Regions from separate parts of the Variovorax sp. GW821-FHT10B04 genome, predicted to be linked through region 1. Evidence: predicted binding sites of a transcription regulator. Region 1 holds the regulator's gene; each other region holds the start of a gene.
What was found. Region 1 encodes sigma-54, which starts transcription at its own class of promoters, with help from an activator protein. Its sites were predicted from a motif close to TGGCANGNAANCTGCTTT; they were not measured.

Region 1 (5,169 bases):
GCGATCCTGGCCTGGGCCGCGAAGCAGCCGGGACTGGATGCCAAGAAGTTCGGCGATTTGTTCAAATCCTTTACCGTTGTCGGCAAGGCCAAGCGAGCGACGCAGGTCACGGCCGATTACCAGGTGGCCGGCGTGCCCGCGCTCGGCGTGGCCGGCCGCTGGTATGTAGACGGCGACACCGCCGGCAGCCTCGAGAAGGCGCTCCAGGTCTGCGAGTACCTCGTCGGCGAAGCGCGCAAGGGCTGAAGTTCCTCGCCGGCATCGGCCGGGCACACGCTGCTGAAGCCCGCCTCGGCGGGCTTTTTCACTTGCGCGTCTTCGGGGGACTTTTCACAGACGCATACAATCGTTCAGCAAGTTTCGTGCCTTTATGAACAGAACCTTCTCCTCCTTCATCCCCGTCGTCCGCGCTGCCCTGTGCGTGCTCGCCTTGGCCGCGCTGTGGCCGGCGGCCCAGGCCGAGAAGGCCGATCGGGCCAAACCGATGAACATCGAGGCCGATGCGTTGCGCTACGACGACCTCAAGCAGACCAGCGTGTTCACCGGCAACGTGGTCGTGACCAAGGGCACGATCATCATCCGCGGCGCGCGCATCGACGTCCGGCAGGATCCCGAGGGCTACCAGTACGGCGTCGTTACCGCAGCGCCAGGCAAACTTGCGTACTACAAGCAAAAGCGCGACACCGGTACCGACGAGTGGACGGAGGGCGAGTCCGAAGTCATCGAATACGACAGCCGCGCCGACAACGTCAAGTTCATCCGGCGCGCCGTGATGCGGCGCCTGCTGGGTGCCACGCCGAACGACGAAACGACCGGCGCACTGATCATCTACGACCAGAGCAACGACACCTTCACCGTCAACGGTGCGCCGATGCCGCCGGATGCAAGCATCGCGACCGGTGAACGCGGCAGCCGCGTGCGGGCGATCCTCACGCCGAAGGCGGCCGCCTCGGCGCCGGCCGGTGCGGCCACACCGACACCCGCACCGGGCACCGGCCTGCGGTCGACCACCACGCTGGGTGGCGGGGAACCACGCAAGTGACGGCCGCTTCAACGACCCTCCCGTCTTCCCGTGCCACCGAGCCGGGCAGCCGCCTCGAGGTGCGCGGGCTGCAGAAGAGCTACGGCAGCCGCAAGGTGGTCAAGGACGTGTCGCTCGACGTGCAGAAGGGCGAAGTCGTCGGGCTGCTCGGCCCGAACGGCGCCGGCAAGACCACGTCCTTCTACATGATCGTCGGGCTGGTGCGCGCCGATGCAGGCGACATCACCATCGACGGCGAGCCGATCGCGCACATGCCGATCCACCGTCGGGCACGCATGGGCCTGAGCTATCTGCCGCAGGAAGCGTCGATCTTCCGAAAGCTGTCGGTCGAGGAAAACGTGCGCGCGGTGCTCGAGCTCCAGACCGAGCCCGACGCGGCCGGCCGCCCGGTGCCGCTGTCGCGGCAGCGCATCGAGGAGCGGCTGAGCGAACTGCTGAACGACCTGCGCGTGGACCATCTGCGCGCCTCGCCCGCGCTTGCGCTGTCCGGCGGCGAACGCCGCCGCGTCGAGATTGCGCGCGCACTGGCCACGCAGCCGCGCTTCATCCTGCTGGACGAGCCTTTCGCGGGCATCGACCCGATCGCCGTCATCGAGATCCAGCGGATCATCAGCTTCCTCAAGGAGCGCGGAATCGGCGTGCTGATCACCGATCACAACGTGCGCGAGACCTTGGGCATTTGCGACCACGCATTCATCATCAGCGACGGGCACGTGCTCGCGAAGGGCACACCATCAGAGATCGTCGACAACGCAGAGGTGCGGCGCGTGTACCTCGGCGAGCATTTCAGGATGTGATGGCACATACGCAGGTTCCACACGCCGCATGAAACAGGGCTTGTCGCTGCGCGTTTCGCAGCATCTCGCGCTCACGCCCCAGTTGCAGCAGTCGATCCGGCTGCTGCAGTTGTCGACGCTCGAGCTGAGCCAGGAAGTCGAGCAGATGCTCGACGAGAACCCGTTCCTCGAGCGCACCGCGGAAGAAGCGGCGCGCGAGGAATTCGGCGTGGACACGGCCGATGCGCCGCCGCCGCGCGACGACGATTTCAGCCCCGGGGCGTCCACCTCGTCCTCGACGACCACGGAGACTTCCACCACCACCGAGGCCGAACCGGCGACCGTCGACGCGGTCGAGGCGCAGCCCGACTGGGAAGGCGACGGCACGGTCGAACTCACACCCGACGACAGCGAGTGGGGCGGCGACGCACCCGCGCGCAACAACAACCTGGGCGACGACGAGCGTGCCGATGCCACCGAACTGGCGCGCAGCCAGGAGTCGCTGCAGTCCTTCCTGCATCGCCAGGCGCTGAGCCTGCGGCTCGGCGAGAACGACCGCGCGGCGTTGCGCTTCCTGATCGAGTCGCTCAACGACGACGGCTACCTGGAAGACACGCTGCCCTCGCTGGCCTCCGGGCTGGCGGGCGACGACAACGACCAGTTCGACGACCTGGTGCATCACTTCCAGGTCGCGCTCGGCCTGCTGCAGAGCCTGGAGCCGGTCGGTGTCGGGGCGCGCGACCTCGGCGAATGCCTGTCGATCCAGCTCAAGGCGCTGGCTTCTCCGCAGGACGACGACGAAGAGCGCCAGATCCGCAAGACCGCCATCGCCATCTGCAAGCAGCCGATGGAACTGCTGGCGCGGCGCGACTTCAAGCGCCTGGCCACGCTCACGCGCAGCAACGAGGACGAGGTGCGCAGCGCGCTGCAGCTGATCGCCACGCTCGAGCCCAAGCCGGGCCGGCGCTTCGTCGACGTGGAGCGCAACGTGATCGTGCCGGACGTGATCGTCACGCGCACCGGCCGCGGCACCAACATCAAGTTCAGGGTGATGCTCAATCCCGACGTGATGCCGCGCCTGCGCGTGCACGACATCTACGCCGGTGCGCTCAAGTCGCACAAGGGCGAAGGCAGCCAGGCGCTGTCGCAACGGCTGCAGGAAGCGCGCTGGTTCATCAAGAACATCCAGCAGCGCTTCGACACGATCCTGCGCGTGTCCAACGCGATCGTCGAACGCCAGAAGAGCTTCTTCATCCACGGCGAACTGGCGATGCGCCCGCTGGTGCTGCGCGAGATCGCCGACGAGCTCGGCCTGCACGAGTCGACCATCAGCCGGGTGACCACCGCCAAATACATGTCGACGCCGTACGGCACGGTCGAGCTCAAGTACTTCTTCGGCTCGGCGCTCGGCACCGAGACCGGCGGCAACGCGTCGAGCACGGCGGTGCGCGCGCTGATCAAGCAGTTCGTCAGCTCCGAAAGCGTGAAGAAGCCGCTGTCGGACAGCCAGATCTCGGAAATGCTGAAGGAACAGGGCATCGACTGCGCGCGCCGCACGGTCGCCAAATACCGCGAAGCGCTGCGCATCGCGCCGGCGAACCTTCGCAAGGCGCTCTGAGGTTCTTCCGCCCGGCTGCCGCGCGTCGGCGCGTCAGTGAACGCCGGCCGCGCGCCGGTCGGCCGCTTGCAGCACGGCCCGCAGTTCGGCCGGCTGAACGGGCTTGCGCAGCGAATGCCAGCCATGCGCCTTCGCGAGCTTGCGCGCAGCGCCGTCGATGTCGGCCGACACCAGCGCGATCGTGAGCGCGGGCTGGAGCGTCTGCAGCCGTTCGGCCAGCGCGATGCCGTCGAGTTCGCCGGGAAGCCGGATGTCGCACAGCGCCACGTCGACCGCATGCAGGTCGGCCAGCGCCAGCGCTTCGGCCGCACTCTCGTAGATGCGCGGCGTGGCGCCCCACAGGCGCAGCAGCGCGGCGAGGCTGTCCGCGACGACCGCGTTGTCTTCGATCACCAGCACGGCCAGGCCGGGTCGCAGGGCGTCGCCGCTGCGATCGATGTCGATGTCGTCGCTCGCGTGCGGCGGCTCGACGTGCAGCGCCGGCGTGTCCATGCCTGGCGGCGCCTCGGGAACCACGAAGCCGAACACCGAGCCGCGGCCGGGTACCGAGCGCAGCGTGAGCATCAGCCCGAGCTTCTGCGCGAGCCGGCGCACGATCGCCAGGCCCAGGCCATGGCCGCGCTGCAGGTTGCGCTCGGTGTTTCCGACCTGTTCGAAGTCGCCGAACACGCGGTCCTGCGCTTCCGGCGCGATGCCGATGCCGCCGTCGCGCACCTCGACGCGCCAGCCGCCCGGGCGCCGCCGGCAGGCCAGCAGCACCCGGCCGTGCGGTGCGAACTTGATCGCGTTGTCGACGAGGTTCGCAAGGATGCGCCGCAGCGACACCGGGTCGGTCCAGGCCACCGCGTCGGCCGGGCATCGCACGTGGATCCGGCCGCCGTCGTCCAGCCGGGCGAGATCGCGCAGCAACGGCGCCAGGGCTACGGCGGACGGGGCGAAGGCGTCGGCCGCAGCCTCGATGCGGCCGATCTCGAGCAACTGATTGGTCAGCGCCTCGAGCGCCTGCTGCGCGCGCGTGAGCGAGTCGACCGTGACCTGCACCTGGCGTGCCGGTGCGCCATCGCGCAACTGCTCGCGCAGAACCTCGGACTGCAGGCCGATCGCCATCACGGGTTGCCGCAGGTCGTGGTTGGCGGCGGAGAAGAAGCGAAGCCGTTCGGCCTGGGCGCGTTCCGATTCGCGCAGCCCCGCCATCGCCTGCTCGCGCAGCGTGCTTTCGTTCAGGCGCAGGCCGATGTTCTCCTCGAGTTGCCGCGCGTGGTCGGCCACCAGTTTCCAGACCATGGCGAGCAGGCCGATGCCGACCAGCGCAACGGCCATCATGGTCGACGAGCCCGCGATCAGCCCCATCGCGATCACCGGCACGAGCAGCAGCGCGATCGCCAGCTGCGTCGCCGGCACGTAGAAGGACACCGAGAACGCGGACGACAGCGTCATGCCCATCACGATCAGTCCGAGCAGCATCTGCTGAACGGGTTCGGCGGGGTTGAACAGCAGCACGCCGGCCGCGCCGTGCGCGAATTCCCAGATGCCGGTGCGCAGCGTGTGTTCGCGCTGGGCCTGGCGCAGGCTGTCGGGCGTGAAGACCGCCGGCATGCGCTGCGGCAGCAGGCCGCGCATGCCCGTCACCAGCGTGATCAGCAGCATCCAGGCCAGTGCGCGCGGCAGCGAGTACTGCCAGGCGAAGATCGCCGCGACACCGCAGTTGAGGAGGTACTGGACCGCCAGCATCG
Region 2 (5,169 bases), on a different contig from region 1:
TCTACGCCAAGGAGTTCAAGCGGCTCGAGGACGAATCGGAACCCTATCGGCCAGGCATGTCGTTCGAGAAGGCTTCGGCCGGTGAAAAGGCCGAGTGACGGTCGGCGCCGCCGCCCGGCTGCCGGAATCAGGCCGCGGCCTGCTCCAGCGTGTCCAGCGGCCAGCGCGGCTTGACGTCGAAGGCATAGACCTCGGCCGGCTGCTGCATGCCGGCCTGCAGGCGCATCGCCGCGGCCATGGCGATCATCGCGCCGTTGTCGGTGCACAGGTGGAGCTCCGGGTAGTGCACGCGCACGCCACGCCGCGCGCAGGCTGCATTCAGCTGCTCGCGCAAGGCGCGGTTGGCGCCGACACCGCCCGCCACCACCAGCCGGTCCAGGCCGGTCTGGTCGAGTGCCGCGAGACTCTTCTTCAGAAGAACCTCGACGATCGCCGCCTGCGTGGAGGCGGCGAGATCGGGCTTGCGGGCTTCCAGCTCGTCACCGAGCTTGCGGGCCTGGGTCAGCACCGCGGTCTTCAGCCCGGCGAAGGAGAAGTCGAGGTTGCCGCTGTGCAGCAGCGGACGCGGCAGCTTGAACGCCGCGGGGTCGCCCTGCTCCGCCAGCTTGGCGAGCCACGGGCCACCGGGGTACGGCAGGCCCATGAGCTTGGCCGACTTGTCGAAGGCTTCGCCGGCGGCGTCGTCGATGGTCTCGCCGAGGATCTGGTAGCGGCCGACGCCGTCGACCTGCATCAACTGGGTGTGTCCACCGGAGACGAGCAGCGCGACGAACGGGAACTCCGGCGCGTCCGCACTCAGAAAGGGCGACAGCAGATGGCCTTCGAGGTGATGCACGCCGAGCACCGGCTTGCCCAATGCCGCGCCCAGTGCGCAGGCCACGCCCGCGCCCACCAGCAGCGCACCCGCCAGCCCCGGACCCCGCGTGTAGGCGACCACGTCGACTTCGGCCAGCGTGCGGCCGGCCTCGTCGAACACCGCCTGCGCGAGCGGCAGCACGCGCCGGATATGGTCGCGGCTGGCGAGTTCGGGCACCACGCCGCCGTAGGCCTGGTGCATGGCGATCTGGCTGTGCAGCGCGTGCGCGGCCAGCCGCGGCAGGCCGCTGGCGCCAGCCTCGACCAGCGCCACGCCGGTTTCATCGCAGGATGATTCGATTCCCAATACGAGCATCGGCCGAGTGTAGGATGCGCCCGCCCTCGGGGCATGGATGTTGCTGCATGTCCCTGAACGCCGTCCGCCTCCTGGACCCCACACGATGAAATCCGGACTGAGCTTTTTGATTGCGGCCCTGCGCTGCGAGATCGACGAACTGGACCAGCTCGCCCGCACGAGCGAATTGGTCAGCGCCATCGGACGGCTGGTGCACGCCCTTCAGCGCGAACGCGGCCTGTCGAACGTGTTGCTGGCCTCGGCGGGCCGCCGCTTCGCCACCGAGCGCGGCGAACAGATTGCCGACGGCGGGCAGTTCGAGGACATCGTGCGGGCGGGTTTCGAGCAGTTGGAAGCCGACGCGCACCGCATCGGCAACGGCGCGCGGCTGTTCAGCCGGATCGCCTGGGTGCTGCCGGGGCTCGACGCCCTGCCCCACCTGCGTGGACGGATCGATCAGCTCGGCATGCTGCCGGCCGACGCCACCAGCGCCTTCGTGAAACTGATCGCCGGCCTGCTCGCCGTCGTGTTCGAAGCGGCCGATGGCGCCACCGATCCGGAGATCTCGCGCCTGCTGGTCGCGATGTTCAACTTCATGCAGGGCAAGGAATTCGCCGGCCAGGAGCGTGCCTGCGGTGCCGCGGCCTTCACGTCGGGCCTGAACGACAGCGCCCGCCAGCAGCAATGGCTGCACCTGATCGAATCGCAGGAGCGCTGCTTCCACGTCTTCGTCGAGTTCTCCGGTCCGGAACTGGCCCTGCAATGGCAGGCCCACCTGCCGCCCACGCAGACCGCCGAGCTCGAACGGCTGCGCCGCATCGCCTGCGCCGCGCCGGCGGGCGTGCCGTTGAATCCGGAACTCAGCCCCACCTGGTTCGACTGCAGCTCGCGCCGGATCGACGGCATGCAGGTCATCGAGGAGCGCCTGGCGACCGATCTGCGCACGCTGTGCGAGTCGAAGATCAAGCAGGCCCGCAGCGACCTCGCCGCGCACGAGGCGCTGCTCGCGCAGCTTGCCGCCGAAGGCCGCAGCACGGCCACCGCCTTCTTCGATTCGCCCGCGGCGGATGCCGTGCCGCCCCTCAATACCAAGGCGCCCTACGGCCGGCAACTGGAGCGCTCGATCCTCGATATGGTGCAAGAGCAGTCGCAACGGCTGCAGGCGATGAACGACGAACTCGACACCGTGCGCGCGACCTTGAACGAGCGCAAGCTGGTCGAGCGCGCCAAGGGCCTGCTGATGGCGCATCGGCAGCTGAGCGAAGAAGAGGCGCACAAGATGCTTCGCCAGACCGCGATGAACCAGAACCGGCGTGTCGTCGACGTGGCCGAATCGGTGCTGTCGATGGCCGAATACCTGCCGCGGGGCACGTCGAGCTGAACCGCCGATCCTGAATTGGTGCGACGCACAACAAGCGTGCCCTGCATTCAAGACGCTGGAAAACCCCGGGATCTTCTTGCCAGTCAACGCTTCGTTGCTATGAAAATTGAAGCACCCGCCGCCTCGACAGGCTTGGCACGCCGTTTGCATCACTTCCTGCACAGACCGACGTAGGTCTTCAGGCGGGCAACTTCCAACGACGGGAGCTGCCTACCGACCGGACAAAGGCGTCCGCACCCCGCATGGGCTCGTTTTCGAACGGCCTCTGCGCGATGCGGACGCCTTTTTTGTTTTTCGCCGCGCCTTTCTCTCTCGTTGTCTTTCTTCTGGAGTTCGCCCCCATGACCGATCTGCTGAAAACCAAGCTCAGTCGCCGCCGCGTGCTGCAGGCCGCCGCCGTCGGTGCCGCCGGCATCGATCCGGCCCTGCGCGCCCTGGCCTATGCCCAAGGCTCCGACAAGCCTGAAAAGGAGGAGGTCAAGATCGGCTTCATTCCACTGACCGACTGCGCCAGCGTCGTGATGGCCTCCGTGCTCGGCATCGACAAGAAGTACGGCGTCAAGATCGTCCCGAGCAAGGAAGCGAGCTGGGCCGGCGTGCGCGACAAGCTGGTCAACGGCGAGCTCGACATGGCCCACGTGCTGTACGGCCTGGTCTATGGCGTGCACGTGGGGGCCGGTGGTGCCAAGAAGGACATGGCCGTGCTGATGACGCTCAACAACAACGGCCAGGCGATCACGCTGTCGAAGAAGCTGGCCGACAAGGGCGCGGTCGATGCCGGGTCGCTCGCCAAGCTGATCCAGAAGGAAAAGGGCGAATACACCTTCGCCCAGACCTTCCCGACCGGCACCCATGCGATGTGGCTCTATTACTGGCTCGCGTCGGCCGGCGTCGACCCGTTCAAGGACGTGAAGAACATCACCGTGCCGCCGCCGCAGATGGTCGCCAACATGCGCATCGGCAACATGGACGGCTACTGCGTGGGCGAACCCTGGGGCCAGCGCGCCATCATGGACGGCATCGGGGTCACGGCCATCACGACGCAGGACATCTGGAAGGACCATCCGGAAAAGGTGCTGGGCACGACCGCCGACTTCGTCAAGAAGTACCCGAACACCGCGCGCGCCGTGACGGCGGCGGTGCTGGAGGCCGGCAAGTGGATCGACGCCGGCCTGCAGAACAAGAACAAGATGGCCGACACCATCGCCGACAAGAGCTACGTCAACACCAGCGTCGACGCGATCAACCAGCGCATCCTGGGCCGGTACACCAACGGCATGGGCAAGACCTGGGACGACCCGAACTACATGAAGTTCTACAACGACGGCGCGGTGAACTTTCCCTACCTGTCCGACGGCATGTGGTTCCTCACGCAGCACAAGCGCTGGGGCCTGCTGAAGGAACATCCCGACTACCTGAAGGTCGCGACCGAGATCAACCGCATCGACATCTACAAGCAGGCCGCCGCCGCCACGCAGACGCCGGTGCCGAAAGACCCGATGCGCACCAGCAGGCTGTTCGACGGCACGGTCTGGGACGGCAAGGATCCGAAGAAGTACGCCGAGTCGTTCAAGCTGCATGCCTGAGAAGGAGCCCGCCATGGTCAGCGCCGTTTTTCACCACCCGATCGAGGCTTCGACCTCGCTGCCGGCCACGTCCAAGGTCGCGGCCGTTGCGGCCGTCACCGCAGCCGCCCAGCCGCCGGCAACCCTGCCCCCGGTGCCTGCACCCAGGACGCGCCGCGCGCTCGATCTGCGCGGCTTCTGGATGCGCGTTCTGCCGCCGCTCGCGGGCTTCGGCCTGCTGCTGTTGGTCTGGGAACTCATCTCGGTCAACAGCACGACCGGCTTCCCCTCGCCGATCGAGACCGGCAAGCAGGCGCTCGACGTGTTCAGCGATCCGTTCTACAGCAAGGGACCGAACGACCAGGGCGTCGGCTGGAACGTGCTCTCGTCGCTCAAGCGCGTGGCCATGGGCTTCGGGCTGGCCGCGCTGGTCGGCATTCCGGCGGGCTTCGCGATCGGGCGATTCGAGTTCCTGTCGCGCATGTTCAACCCGCTGATCAGCCTGCTGCGCCCGGTGTCGCCGCTGGCCTGGCTGCCGATCGGCCTGCTGGTCTTCAAGGGCGCCAACCCGGCCGCCATCTGGACCATCTTCATCTGTTCGATCTGGCCGATGGTGATCAACACGGCGGTCGGCGTGCAGCGCGTACCGAGCGACTACATGAACGTCGCGCGCGTGCTGAACCTGAGCGAATGGAAGATCCTCACCAAGATCCTGTTCCCCGCCGTGCTGCCGTACATGCTGACCGGCGTGCGGCTGGCGGTCGGCACCGCGTGGCTGGTGATCGTCGCGGCCGAGATGCTGACCGGCGGCGTCGGCATCGGCTTCTGGGTGTGGGACGAGTGGAACAACCTCAACGTCAAGAACATCATCATCGCGATCTTCGTGATCGGCGGCGTCGGGCTGATCCTCGAATTCGCGCTGATCAGGATCGCCACCGCCTTCACGTTCGAAGAAGTCAAGAGCTGATCACGGAGCATTTGCCATGGACACATCCAAGTACATCGAGATCCGCGACGTCGAGCAGACCTTCAAGACGGCCAAGGGCCCGTTCCAGGCGCTGCGCGACATCCAG
Region 3 (5,169 bases), on a different contig from region 1:
CAGCAGTTCAACGTGATCCTGGTCACGCACGACCTGCGCGAGTCGGCGTTCCTCGCCGACACGGTGTACGTGATGAGCAAGTCGCCCGGCCGCTTCGTGGTCAAGCGCGAGATCGACCTGCCGCGCCCGCGCGAACTGGAGCTGACCTACACCAAGGAGTTCACCGACATCGTGCTGGAGCTGCGCAGCCACATCGGCGCCATCCGGAACACCGGCGTCAGCGCGGCGCAGACCTCTGCGGCCATATCCCACTGAGACCCGATCGAGACCGCACCGAAGCCCCTCATGCAGAACAACAAGCAAATCGAACGCTGGTCGCCCTGGCTGCTGCTGGTCGCGGTGATCATGCTGTGGCAGATCATCTGTTCGGCCTTCGAAGTCTCCGACTTCATCTTCCCGAGCCCGTGGCGCATCTGGACGCAGTTCTGGGAGTTCAAGCTCATCATCGCCGGCCACGCCTGGCGCACCTTCTGGGTCACGATGGCCGGCTTCGGCCTGGCGATCGTGGTCGGCGTGCTGCTCGGCTTCGTGATCGGCAGCTCGCGCCTCGCCTACGCGGCGATGTACCCGCTGATGACGGCCTTCAATGCGCTGCCGAAGGCCGCCTTCGTGCCGATCCTGGTGGTGTGGTTCGGCATCGGCGCGGGCCCGGCCATCCTCACCGCCTTCCTGATCAGCTTCTTCCCGATCATGGTGAACATCGCGACCGGACTCGCGACGCTCGAACCCGAGCTGGAGGACGTGCTGCGCGTGCTGGGCGCCAAGCGCTGGGACGTGCTGATGAAGATCGGCCTGCCGCGCTCCATGCCCTACTTCTATGCCTCGCTGAAGGTCGCCATCACGCTGGCCTTCGTGGGCACCACGGTGTCGGAAATGACGGCGGCCAACGAGGGCATCGGCTACCTGCTGATCTCCGCCGGCTCGGCCATGCAGATGGGCCTGGCCTTCGCGGGCCTGATGGTGGTCGGCGCGATGGCCATGGTGATGTACGAGATCTTCAGCGCGATCGAAAAGCACACGACCGGCTGGGCGCACCGCGGTTCGCAGAACACCTGAGAACGCCCCGGCGTTCTTTGGTTGGCGGTCCGCTGGCGCCGCTGGGCGACCCGCCGTCATCAGAGCATGTTGCCCATGTCTTTGCGCGCCATGGCGCCGACGCTCTTCATCAGGTTGGCCGCATCGGGGGCGGTCTTGAGAAACTCACGCAGGCTCTGTTGCCCTGTCTTCGTGTTCACCTGTGCCTTGCTCCAGTCGAAATGCACCGACTTGTTTTCAACGAGGCCTGCGGAGGCGGCCGTTTGGCTGCCGGTCGTGGGTTGGACGGTCATGGAATCTTCCTTCATGAAAAAGCCGGATGAAGCGCGGCGCGCCAGCCGGAATTGAAAGTTTCCGCCGCACACCGGCACCGACATATTTCTCTCGCGAAGCCGCGTCGCATCCCCCGAACCGCCAGCGCTTTCCCGCTCTCTGCGGAATCGAAGCCGCCCGACGGACACCTGCTTGAGTCAGTACTTCTTGTTGAAGTTCGCGCGGATGCGCTCGGCCAGGTAGTCGCCTGCCGTGATCGGCGGGTACTTGCCCGAAGGCGACTCGATGAGCGCATCGGTGTTGGCCTGGCAGAAGAAGGCCAGGCTGTAGCGCGGACCCATGTAGTCGCCGGGCAGCGGATTCTTCACACGATGGAAGTTGCTGGGCAGCACGTCGTCGCTCCAGCGCATGAGCATGTCGCCGATGTTGCAGGTGATGTAGTCCTCCTCGGGCGGGATGGACGTCCACACCTGGGCATCCATCTCCTTGCCCGGGCAGACCTGCAGGCCGCCCTGGCCCTGGCGCTGGTACAGCAGCGTGAGGCAGTCGAAGTCGGTGTGCGCACCGGCGCGCCACAGGCCCAGGCCGGTCTGCGCTTCGGGGGGAATGGCGTAGTAGTGCAGCATGCGCAGCGTGCTCTGGTACGTCTCGGACGACGGCTCGTGCGCACGCGTGAAGAACTCCCGGTCGAAGCCGAGCCTGTCGGCAAAGCACGAGAGCACGCGCATGCCCACGGCCCAGCTGGCCTGCTCGAAAGCGAGCATCGTGGCCTTGAAGCCGGGCAACTCCTCTTCGGTGGGATACAGGCCCGCCATGCGCGGACGCGTGATCTGGTAGCTCTCCTTCTGGTCGGCCGTGCCGGTGGAAGGACGGAACTGCGCGCGGCTCTCCCAGCCGGCATTGCGCGCCAGCGGGTACTGCGCCTTCACGCTGTCGGGCAAGGCGAAGAAGCTCTCGCTCATGGCAAAGGCCTCGCGCATCTGCGCCAGCGGCACGCCGTGGTTCTTGAGCTGGAAGAAGCCGACGTCGATGGACGCGTCCCACAGCTGTTCGGCGATGTCGGCGCGGCGGTTCTCGAAGTCGGCGAGGTCGATGACGCGGATCTCGCGGTCGCTGGTTTCCGAACCCATCGCGCCCATGCGCGATTCCTTCTGCAGTTCGGCCATGCCGTAGTTGGCTGTGTTCATGTGGGTTGCTCCTGGCAAAGAGGTTGGTGGCAAGGATGTCGGACGCAGGACCGCGCCGGTCGCCGAAGGGCTTGCAGGAGGAATGCCAAGAGAGAGCACGGGATGTGGCTGACTTGCACGACTCCTGAAGACCTCGCGGCGGGCGCGAGCCTCAAGAGCAATTCCCGGGCGACCTGTCGAAAGGCCGATGAACGCTTCTACTCTCGGGGTGGATTAGAACAAAGCCGGCAGGGGGTTGGCAAGCGGCGCCGGCGAACCCCGTGGCTGCCATGTTGCACGCGGGCGTGCCGAGGTCCGGCCCGGTCTCAATCCATGGGGCCTTCGATCCGTTCGAACAACTGCCGGAATGCCTGCGTCGCAATGTCGGTCACCACACTGACGTTGCTGGCACCGCTGGACGATTGGCGGGCCACGAACGGCTGCACGGCATGGCCGAGGGTGTGGGCCGGCAATGGCGGCGCGTTTGCAGGCCGGGCCTGCAGCGTTCTCACGACGGTGGCCAGCAAGGGCCCGGTGGTCGAACGCCGACCCAGTGCGCGTGGACTGCGGCTGTCGACGAAGGCCTGAAAGCCGCCCGGGCTCATCAACAGGTACATCGCACCCAGCCTGTCGAAACTGCCAGCCAGAACAGCCTGGTCCATCTGGAAAACTGCGCTGCGCGTCGCGTCGAGCGTTCTCGCGTCGCCCCCGACCTGGTCCTCGAGATAGCACAACACGCGTTGGTCCCTCTCGCTCAGCGCCGCGAATCCGGGATCCAGATGCAGATCGGGCCATCGGGCCGAGACCCGCGGCAACTGGTCGACGACCACGGTGGGTTCGGTCGTGCCGCCGCCACGGGACGACGCAACGGACGCCGACGCCGACTCGGTTTGGGCCTCGCTCTCGTTCTGCATGCCGACAGGCTCCGGCGGGCGCACGCCGGACGATGCGCTGAAGTCGCCGTCGAAGCGGCGAGCCTGCAGGCCATCCAGGGACGTCAACGGGCCCGTCGCACGCACCGGCGTGCCGCGCAGTTCGCCGAGCCGTTCATCGATGAGAAGCCGCGCGACCGCATCGCATTGCGGGTGCGCACGTGCAACGGTCAATTGGTCGGCCGTGAAGCGGCTCAGGTCCGCGTGGTGCTGGCCCGGACGCAGCCGGCAGCTCGCCAGGATGGCTTGCAGCGTGTCCTGTGGGAGTTGTACCGGTGCCGACGAACCACCCTGAATGTTGCCTACCGACATCGTGCCTCCGTTTCCATGGAAGGCGTCATGCTGGCGGCCATCGCGCGGCCACGGCCGGCGTCAGGCGAACCGCTGCCCATGGGAACGCAGCCGTCCATTGCGCCGGCTTGGTGCGCACGAGGGAGCCGGAGACCTGGCATGGAACCTGCAAAAACCACGGCACGGAGTAGAAGCGTTCAGCGTCGGCCCTCATCAGGCCGATGCCCGGAAATTGCTCTGGGACCCACGGCGCCCCGCAACACGGGCGCCGCGTGAACGAGTGCCGTCCTGCGGCACCACGGACCCGACATGCTTCCACCAAGGAGTGCTTCCATGCAACGCCGTTCTCTCCTGCGCGCCGCCGGCGCCGCCACCGCCCTCGCCGCCACGCCCTTCGTTCGTGCACAGGGGTCGCTCAAGCCCTTCAAGTTCAACCTCGGCTGGAAGATCGAGGCCACGGCGGCCGGCTTCCTGGTCGCACAGCAGCGCGGCTACTACAAGGAGGCGGGACTCGACGTCGCGATCGACACCGGCAACGGCTCGGCCGCGGCGATCAGCCTGGTCGGCAGCGGCGCTTACGACTGTGCGTCGGCGGATCTCGCGACCATGGTCGAGTTCAATGTCAACAACCCGAGCGCCGGCCTCCGGGCCGTCGCCATCCAGTACGACCTGAACCCGAATGCGATCCTGGTGCGCAAGGGCGGCCCGATCGCCAAGCCGGCGGACCTCGCGGGCAAGACCATCCTGGGCCAGCCCTTCAACGCCTCGCGCAAGCTGTTCCCGGCCTTCGCCAAGGCGCAGGGCTTCGACCCTTCCGGCGTGAAATGGGAGAACGTGACGCCCGACATCGGCGACACCCGCTTCGTGAAGGGCGACTTCGACGCCGCAGCCTACTTCTACTTCACCGGCCTGCTGAACCTCAAGGCGCGCGGCATGGGCCCGGAGATGATCACGATGTTCCGCTTCTCGGACTACGGCATGAAGTCGTACGGCAACGGCCTGGTCGCCAATGCGAAGAGCATGGAGAACGCGGCCGCGATGACGGCCTTCGTCAAGGCGACGACGCGCGGCTGGGTCGACGTGATCGCCGACGTCAGGGCCGGCGCTGCTGCCGTCAAGGCGCGCGAGCCGCTGGCCAACGAGGAGATCGAATTCGAACGCCTCCAGCTGGTGGTCGACGGCGCCATGAAGACGGCCGAGACGCGCACCAACGGCTGGGGTGCGGCCACGCCGGCGCGCCTGCAGGCGACCATCGACGAGACGGTCGGCGCCTTCGGCCTGAAGAGCAGCCCGGCGGTCGCGGACATCTGGACCGATCGCTTTCTGCCGTCCGCAACCGACCGCAAGTTGAAGGCCTGACGGAGCTGCCCGAAGGCAAGTCCATGCGCACCGCCATCCCCCTCATCGATCTGCGCGATGCGCTGCAGCCGGGCAGCGCGGGCAGCGCCGACGTGGCGGCACAGTTGCGCCAG
Region 4 (5,169 bases), 420 kb from region 1:
ACCGCGGTGATCTCGATCGACATGCACCGCGGCCATCTCGACGACTCGCCCGACTGCCCTTGCCCGGCGCCGCGTGCGCGCGAACTGGTCGCGCCGATCGACGCGTTCCACGACACCGTGCGCGCGCTCGGCGTGCGCATCGTGCACGTGAAGTCGACGCTGCGGCCCGATGGCGCGGACGACCTCGGCGGCATCCCGGCCGCCTGGCGGCGCACCTTCCCGCTGCACGTCGGCGCCATCCCGAACGCCGATGCGCATGCGATCGAAGGCTCGCCGTGGACCGACTGGGTCACGCGTGTCGAGCCCGGCGACATGCGCGTGGAAAACAAGCGGCGGCTGTCGGCCTTCTATCCGACCGACCTCGACTTCCTGCTGCGCAACCAGCGCATCACGACCGTGGTGCTGAACGGCGGCTTTGCCGACTGCTGCGTGCTCAACACGGCCTTCGACGCCAACAACCACAACTACCGCGTGATCGTGCTGCGCGACCTGGTGCGTGGAACCGACCCGCATCTGGAGTCGGCGGCGTACACGATGGTGTCGCTGCACCTCGGCCTGGTCATGGACGCGGCCGACCTGCTGGCGCAGTGGCCTTCACCCGCAGCAGCCCCAGCACGGATCGGATGAAGGGCGTCGCGACGCCCTGCGCCTGCCCCAGCGCGCAGACCGACCCGACGATCGCGTCGATCTCCATCGGCCGACCCGCGCGCAGGTCCTGAAGCATCGAGGGCGTGATGTCGCCGAGCTTCTGCAGCTTGGCGAAGCACAGGTCGAGCGCATCGGGGATGTCGATGCCCAGCCGCTCGCCGACGCGGATGGCTTCGACGACCAGGTTGCGCATCAGCTCGCGCGTGAGCGGGTCGTGCATCAGTGCGGCCGTCGATGTGCCGGTGAGCGCGCACAGCGGCCCGGTCGAGAGGTTGCCGAGCAGCTTGAACCAGACCTCCCGGCGGATGTCGCGCGAGGTGCGGGCGTCGAAGCCGGCCAGCCGCAGCAACTCGGCCACACGCGTCAGGCGCGGCGTCATCGCGCCACCCGGCTCGCCCAGCACGATCTCGCGGCCGCTGTGGTTGCGCACGATGCCCGGCGCTTCGACGCTGAAGCTGCCGTGCAGCACGGCAGCGAGCACCGCGCCCGAAGGGATCGCGCTGGCGATGCGCCGGCCCGGGTCCAGCAGCGTGCCGGCGCCATCTTCATTGCCATCCGCCGTCGAGGGTCCGACGCCGTCGCCGAGAAACCACCACGGCACGCCGTTCAGCAGCGGCACCACGACGGTGTCCGGTCCGATGAGCGGCCGGACTTGCGCCGCAGCCCCGGGGAGCGCATGCGCCTTGACGGCGATGACGAGCATGTCCTGCACACCCAGATCGGCCGGCCGGTCGCTCGCCGTGGGATGCGCGTGGATCTCCTGCCGGCCGGTCAGCAGCTTCAGCCCATCGGCGCGAAGGGCCGCCAGCGTCGAACCTCGGGCCACCATGCTCACGTTCACCCCGACAGCGCAGAGACGGGCCGCCACGGCACCGCCCAGGGCGCCCGCGCCAAACACACAGACTTTCATTTCTCGATTCCGGATTGCGGCACGGGCGGCTGAAACGCCGACGGCCCGGCCATGTTCTCGGCCCGCAATAGGCGTGCCATCGCACCGTCTCTTGTCCAAGTGGTCCAAAGTGGAACAGTTGCTCCACCGAAGGCGTTGACTTGGTGCGCCGAGGCACCGATCGGACACCGCGAAGGCGATTTGTCCATTTGGTCCACTTGGCATGGAGATTGCGTCGAGCCCGCACTCTTCGTGAAAAGGAACAGCTGTGCAAACCATTCCGCTCATCGACTTGCAGGGCAATCTCGATGCCAGCAGCACCACGGCCCGGCAGTCGGCCGCCGAACTCCATGCGGCCCTCAGTTCGATCGGCTTCGCGTACATCGCGGGCCACAACGTGTCGCCGGCCAGCCGAGCCGCGGCGTTCGCGGCGTCCAGGGAATTCCACGCGTCGGCGCTGGAGAAGAAGCAGTCCCTCGCCATCAACGAGTTCCATCGCGGCTACATGGGCATGGCGACGTCGACGCTGGTGACTTCGTCGATCGCCAAGGTGACCAAGCCCAACATGAGCGAGTCGCTGATGATCATGCACACGCTGCCCGACGACGACCCCGCCATGCAGGCGAAGGAGCCGCTGCAGGGCCCGAACCAGTGGCCCGAATGGCTGCCGGACTTCAAGCCGGCCATGCAGGCGTACGAGCAGGAGGTCGACGTGCTGGGCCGCTACATCGTGCGGCTGATCTCGATCAGCCTGGGGATGGCACCGGACGCGCTCGACCACTACTTCGAGCGGCCGACCACCTTCCTGCGCGCGCTGCACTACCCGCCGCAACCGCCGCAGGAAACCGATGCCGTGGGCTCGGCGCCGCACACCGACTACGGAATCATCACGCTGCTCGCGCAGGACAACTCGGGTGGCCTGCAGGTGCGTCCGCGCGGCGGCGACTGGATCGAGGCGCCGCCGATCGAGAACACCTACGTGCTCAACGTCGGCGACATGCTGTCGCGCTGGACCAACGAGCGCTTCGTCTCGACGCCGCACCGGGTCGTCAACCGCTCCGGCGGCGACCGCTACTCGCTGCCCTACTTCCTCGATCCGTCGATGGACGCGCTCATCGAGTGCCTGCCCACCTGCACCGATGCGGCCAACCCGCCGAAGCACGATCCGGTGCTGTACGGCGACTACCTGATGCACCGTTTGAACAAGAACTACAACTACAGGCAAGACACGTCGAAGGCCACGGCCTGACAGCTTCCTCTCTCCTCCTTCCTTCCTTTCTCTTCTTCAAGGACACCCCATGAAAGCCTTCTCGCGCCGCGACTACCTGCAAGCCATGGCCGCGGCCGCCGGCATGTCGGCACTCGCCATCCCCGGCCTCTCGCTGGCTGCCCAGAACCTGGTCGTCAACACCTACGGCGGACGCTGGGAGAAGTTCTGGCGCACCGACCTGATGCCGATGTTCCAGAAGTCGAGCGGCGTGGAGACCACGCTGGACGTGGGCCTGGGCAAGAACTTCGTCGCCAACCTACGCGCCGCCGGCGTCGAGAAGCCGCCCTACAGCATCCTGATGCTCAACGAGAACATCGCGAGCCTGGTGCGCGCCGAAGGCTACTTCGAGCCGATCCCCGCGACCAAGGTGCCCAACCTCGCCAACGCCTATCCGTTCCTGCGCAACCCGGGCGACAACGGCGTGCGCGCCATCGTGTCGACCATCGGCATCGGCTACCGCAAGGACCTGGTGAAGACGCCGCCGAAGTCGTGGTCGGACCTGTGGAGCAACCCCGAGTTCAAGGGCAAGATCGGTCTCTACCAGATCGGCAACACGGCCGCGATGCTGTTCCTGCTGATGACGGCCAAGCTCTACGGCGGCTCGCAGGACGCGATCGACCGCGCCTTCACCGAAGTCAAGAAGCTGCTGCCCTTCACCCAGGCGGACTTCAGCGGCACGCTGTCGACGATGCTCACGCGCGGGGACGTGACCGTGGCCGTGATCGACTTTCCCGAGATCGTCGCGCTGCAGAAGAAGGGCGTGCCGGTCGAGATGGTGGTGCCGACCGAAGGCGTGCTGGCCTTCGAGCAATCCTTCAACGTGCTGAAGAATGCGCCGGCCAAGGAAGAGGCCTACAAGTACCTCGACTTCATCCTGCGCCCCGACGTGCAGGAAATGATGGCCAAGGAGTTCTTCACCTCGCCGACCAACACCAAGTCGAAGCTCGATGCCGAACTGGCCAAGGACGTGCCGGTGGCCGGCGAGGGCATGAAGAAGATCTTCCAGTTCGACTGGAGCAAGGTCAATCCGCAGGTCGCGGCGATCACCGACCGCTGGAACCGGGAGATGAAGTGAGCGTTGCGGCAGACGCGCGCCCGGCCGTCGGGCGGCGCACCACACGGGTGTCGCTCGATGGCCTGCGCAAGACCTTCCCGGGCGCCGCGGCGCCGGCGATCCAGCACCTGGAACTGAAGACCGAGGAAGGCGAGTTCATCTCGCTGCTGGGCCCGAGCGGCTGCGGCAAGACCACCACGCTGCGCTGCGTGGCGGGCTTCGAGTTTCCCGACCAGGGCCGCGTGCGGCTGAACGACGAGGACATCACCGACCTGCCGCCGGAGAAGCGCGACATCGGCATGGTGTTCCAGAACTACGCGCTGTTCCCGCACCTCACGGTCTATCGCAACCTGGCCTTCGGGCTGGAGATGCGTGGCATCGGCAAGGCCGAGTGCAAGCGCCGCATCGACGCGGTGCTGGCGATGGTGCAGCTCACGCCGATGGCCGAGCGCTATCCGCGCCAGCTGTCGGGCGGCCAGCAGCAGCGCGTGGCGCTGGCGCGCGCGCTGGTCATCGAGCCGCGCCTGCTGCTGCTTGACGAACCGCTGGCCAACCTCGACGCCGTGCTGCGCGAGGACATGCGCGTGTTCATCCGCGAGCTGCAGAAGCGCGTCGGCATCACCACGCTCTACGTCACGCACGACCAGGCCGAGGCGATGGTGATGTCCGACCGCGTGGCCGTGATGCTCGGCGGCAAGCTGCTGCAGTTCGACGTGCCCGAAGCCATCTACCTGCGTCCGCGCAGCATCGAGGTGGCGCGCTTCATCGGCCGCTCGAACCTGATCGAAGGCCGCGTCGAAGGCCTGGCCGACGCGGCCGGTCCGTATCCGACGTACCGCGTGAGCACGGCCCTGGGCGACGTGCCGGCCTGCTACGACCAGCCGCTCACGACCGGCCAGCCGGTACACGTGACGATCCGCCCCGAGGCGATCCGCTTCCGCGCCGATGGCCCTTACAGCGGCCTCGTGCAGTCCGCCTACTTCCTCGGCAGCACCGTCGAACACACGCTGCAGTGCGCCGGCGGGCAGAGCCTGCTGGTGCAGACCTCGCCGAGCCAGCGCGTCGATGCCGGCGCCTCGTCGGCCTTTGCCTTCGATCCGGGCCACGCCTGGGTCATCGCGGGCTCATGAGCGCGACCATGACGGCGCCATCGCCGGCGATGGGCACGGTGCGGCGCAAGCAGCCGCTCGGGCGCCGTGCGTTCTGGCTGATCGCGCCCGCGCTGGTGCTGGTCGGCGTGTTCCTGGTGCTGCCCTATCTCAACATCGTGAGCATGAGCCTGCGGCCGCCGGCCGTCGGCGCGCCCTA

Region 2: the regulator sigma-54 is predicted to act here: its motif matches at 2,665-2,682, upstream of AC07PZ_RS25960 (CmpA/NrtA family ABC transporter substrate-binding protein).
Region 3: the regulator sigma-54 is predicted to act here: its motif matches at 2,566-2,583, upstream of AC07PZ_RS21020 (isopenicillin N synthase family dioxygenase).
Region 4: the regulator sigma-54 is predicted to act here: its motif matches at 1,757-1,774, upstream of AC07PZ_RS05915 (isopenicillin N synthase family dioxygenase).

What each region holds. Positions count from the first base shown of each region.
Region 1 is NZ_JBWKNQ010000002.1:595,482-600,650, forward strand. It holds gene AC07PZ_RS07815 (thiol:disulfide interchange protein DsbA/DsbL) at 1-246, shown strand, start outside; gene lptA (lipopolysaccharide transport periplasmic protein LptA) at 371-1,042, shown strand; gene lptB (LPS export ABC transporter ATP-binding protein) at 1,039-1,839, shown strand; gene AC07PZ_RS07830 (RNA polymerase factor sigma-54) at 1,868-3,436, shown strand; gene AC07PZ_RS07835 (ATP-binding response regulator) at 3,470-5,169, opposite strand, start outside.
Region 2 is NZ_JBWKNQ010000013.1:51,536-56,704, forward strand. It holds gene AC07PZ_RS25945 (phospholipase D-like domain-containing protein) at 1-98, shown strand, start outside; gene tsaD (tRNA (adenosine(37)-N6)-threonylcarbamoyltransferase complex transferase subunit TsaD) at 128-1,171, opposite strand; gene AC07PZ_RS25955 (nitrate- and nitrite sensing domain-containing protein) at 1,257-2,531, shown strand; gene AC07PZ_RS25960 (CmpA/NrtA family ABC transporter substrate-binding protein) at 2,873-4,117, shown strand; gene ntrB (nitrate ABC transporter permease) at 4,131-5,063, shown strand; gene AC07PZ_RS25970 (ABC transporter ATP-binding protein) at 5,080-5,169, shown strand, end outside.
Region 3 is NZ_JBWKNQ010000008.1:316,386-321,554, forward strand. It holds gene AC07PZ_RS21005 (ABC transporter ATP-binding protein) at 1-255, shown strand, start outside; gene AC07PZ_RS21010 (ABC transporter permease) at 286-1,056, shown strand; gene AC07PZ_RS21015 (hypothetical protein) at 1,116-1,412, opposite strand; gene AC07PZ_RS21020 (isopenicillin N synthase family dioxygenase) at 1,506-2,495, opposite strand; gene AC07PZ_RS21025 (hypothetical protein) at 2,801-3,718, opposite strand; gene AC07PZ_RS21030 (ABC transporter substrate-binding protein) at 4,031-5,056, shown strand; gene AC07PZ_RS21035 (isopenicillin N synthase family dioxygenase) at 5,080-5,169, shown strand, end outside.
Region 4 is NZ_JBWKNQ010000002.1:175,325-180,493, forward strand. It holds gene AC07PZ_RS05905 (cysteine hydrolase family protein) at 1-627, shown strand, start outside; gene AC07PZ_RS05910 (ketopantoate reductase family protein) at 560-1,558, opposite strand; gene AC07PZ_RS05915 (isopenicillin N synthase family dioxygenase) at 1,806-2,786, shown strand; gene AC07PZ_RS05920 (ABC transporter substrate-binding protein) at 2,836-3,882, shown strand; gene AC07PZ_RS05925 (ABC transporter ATP-binding protein) at 3,879-4,991, shown strand; gene AC07PZ_RS05930 (ABC transporter permease) at 4,988-5,169, shown strand, end outside.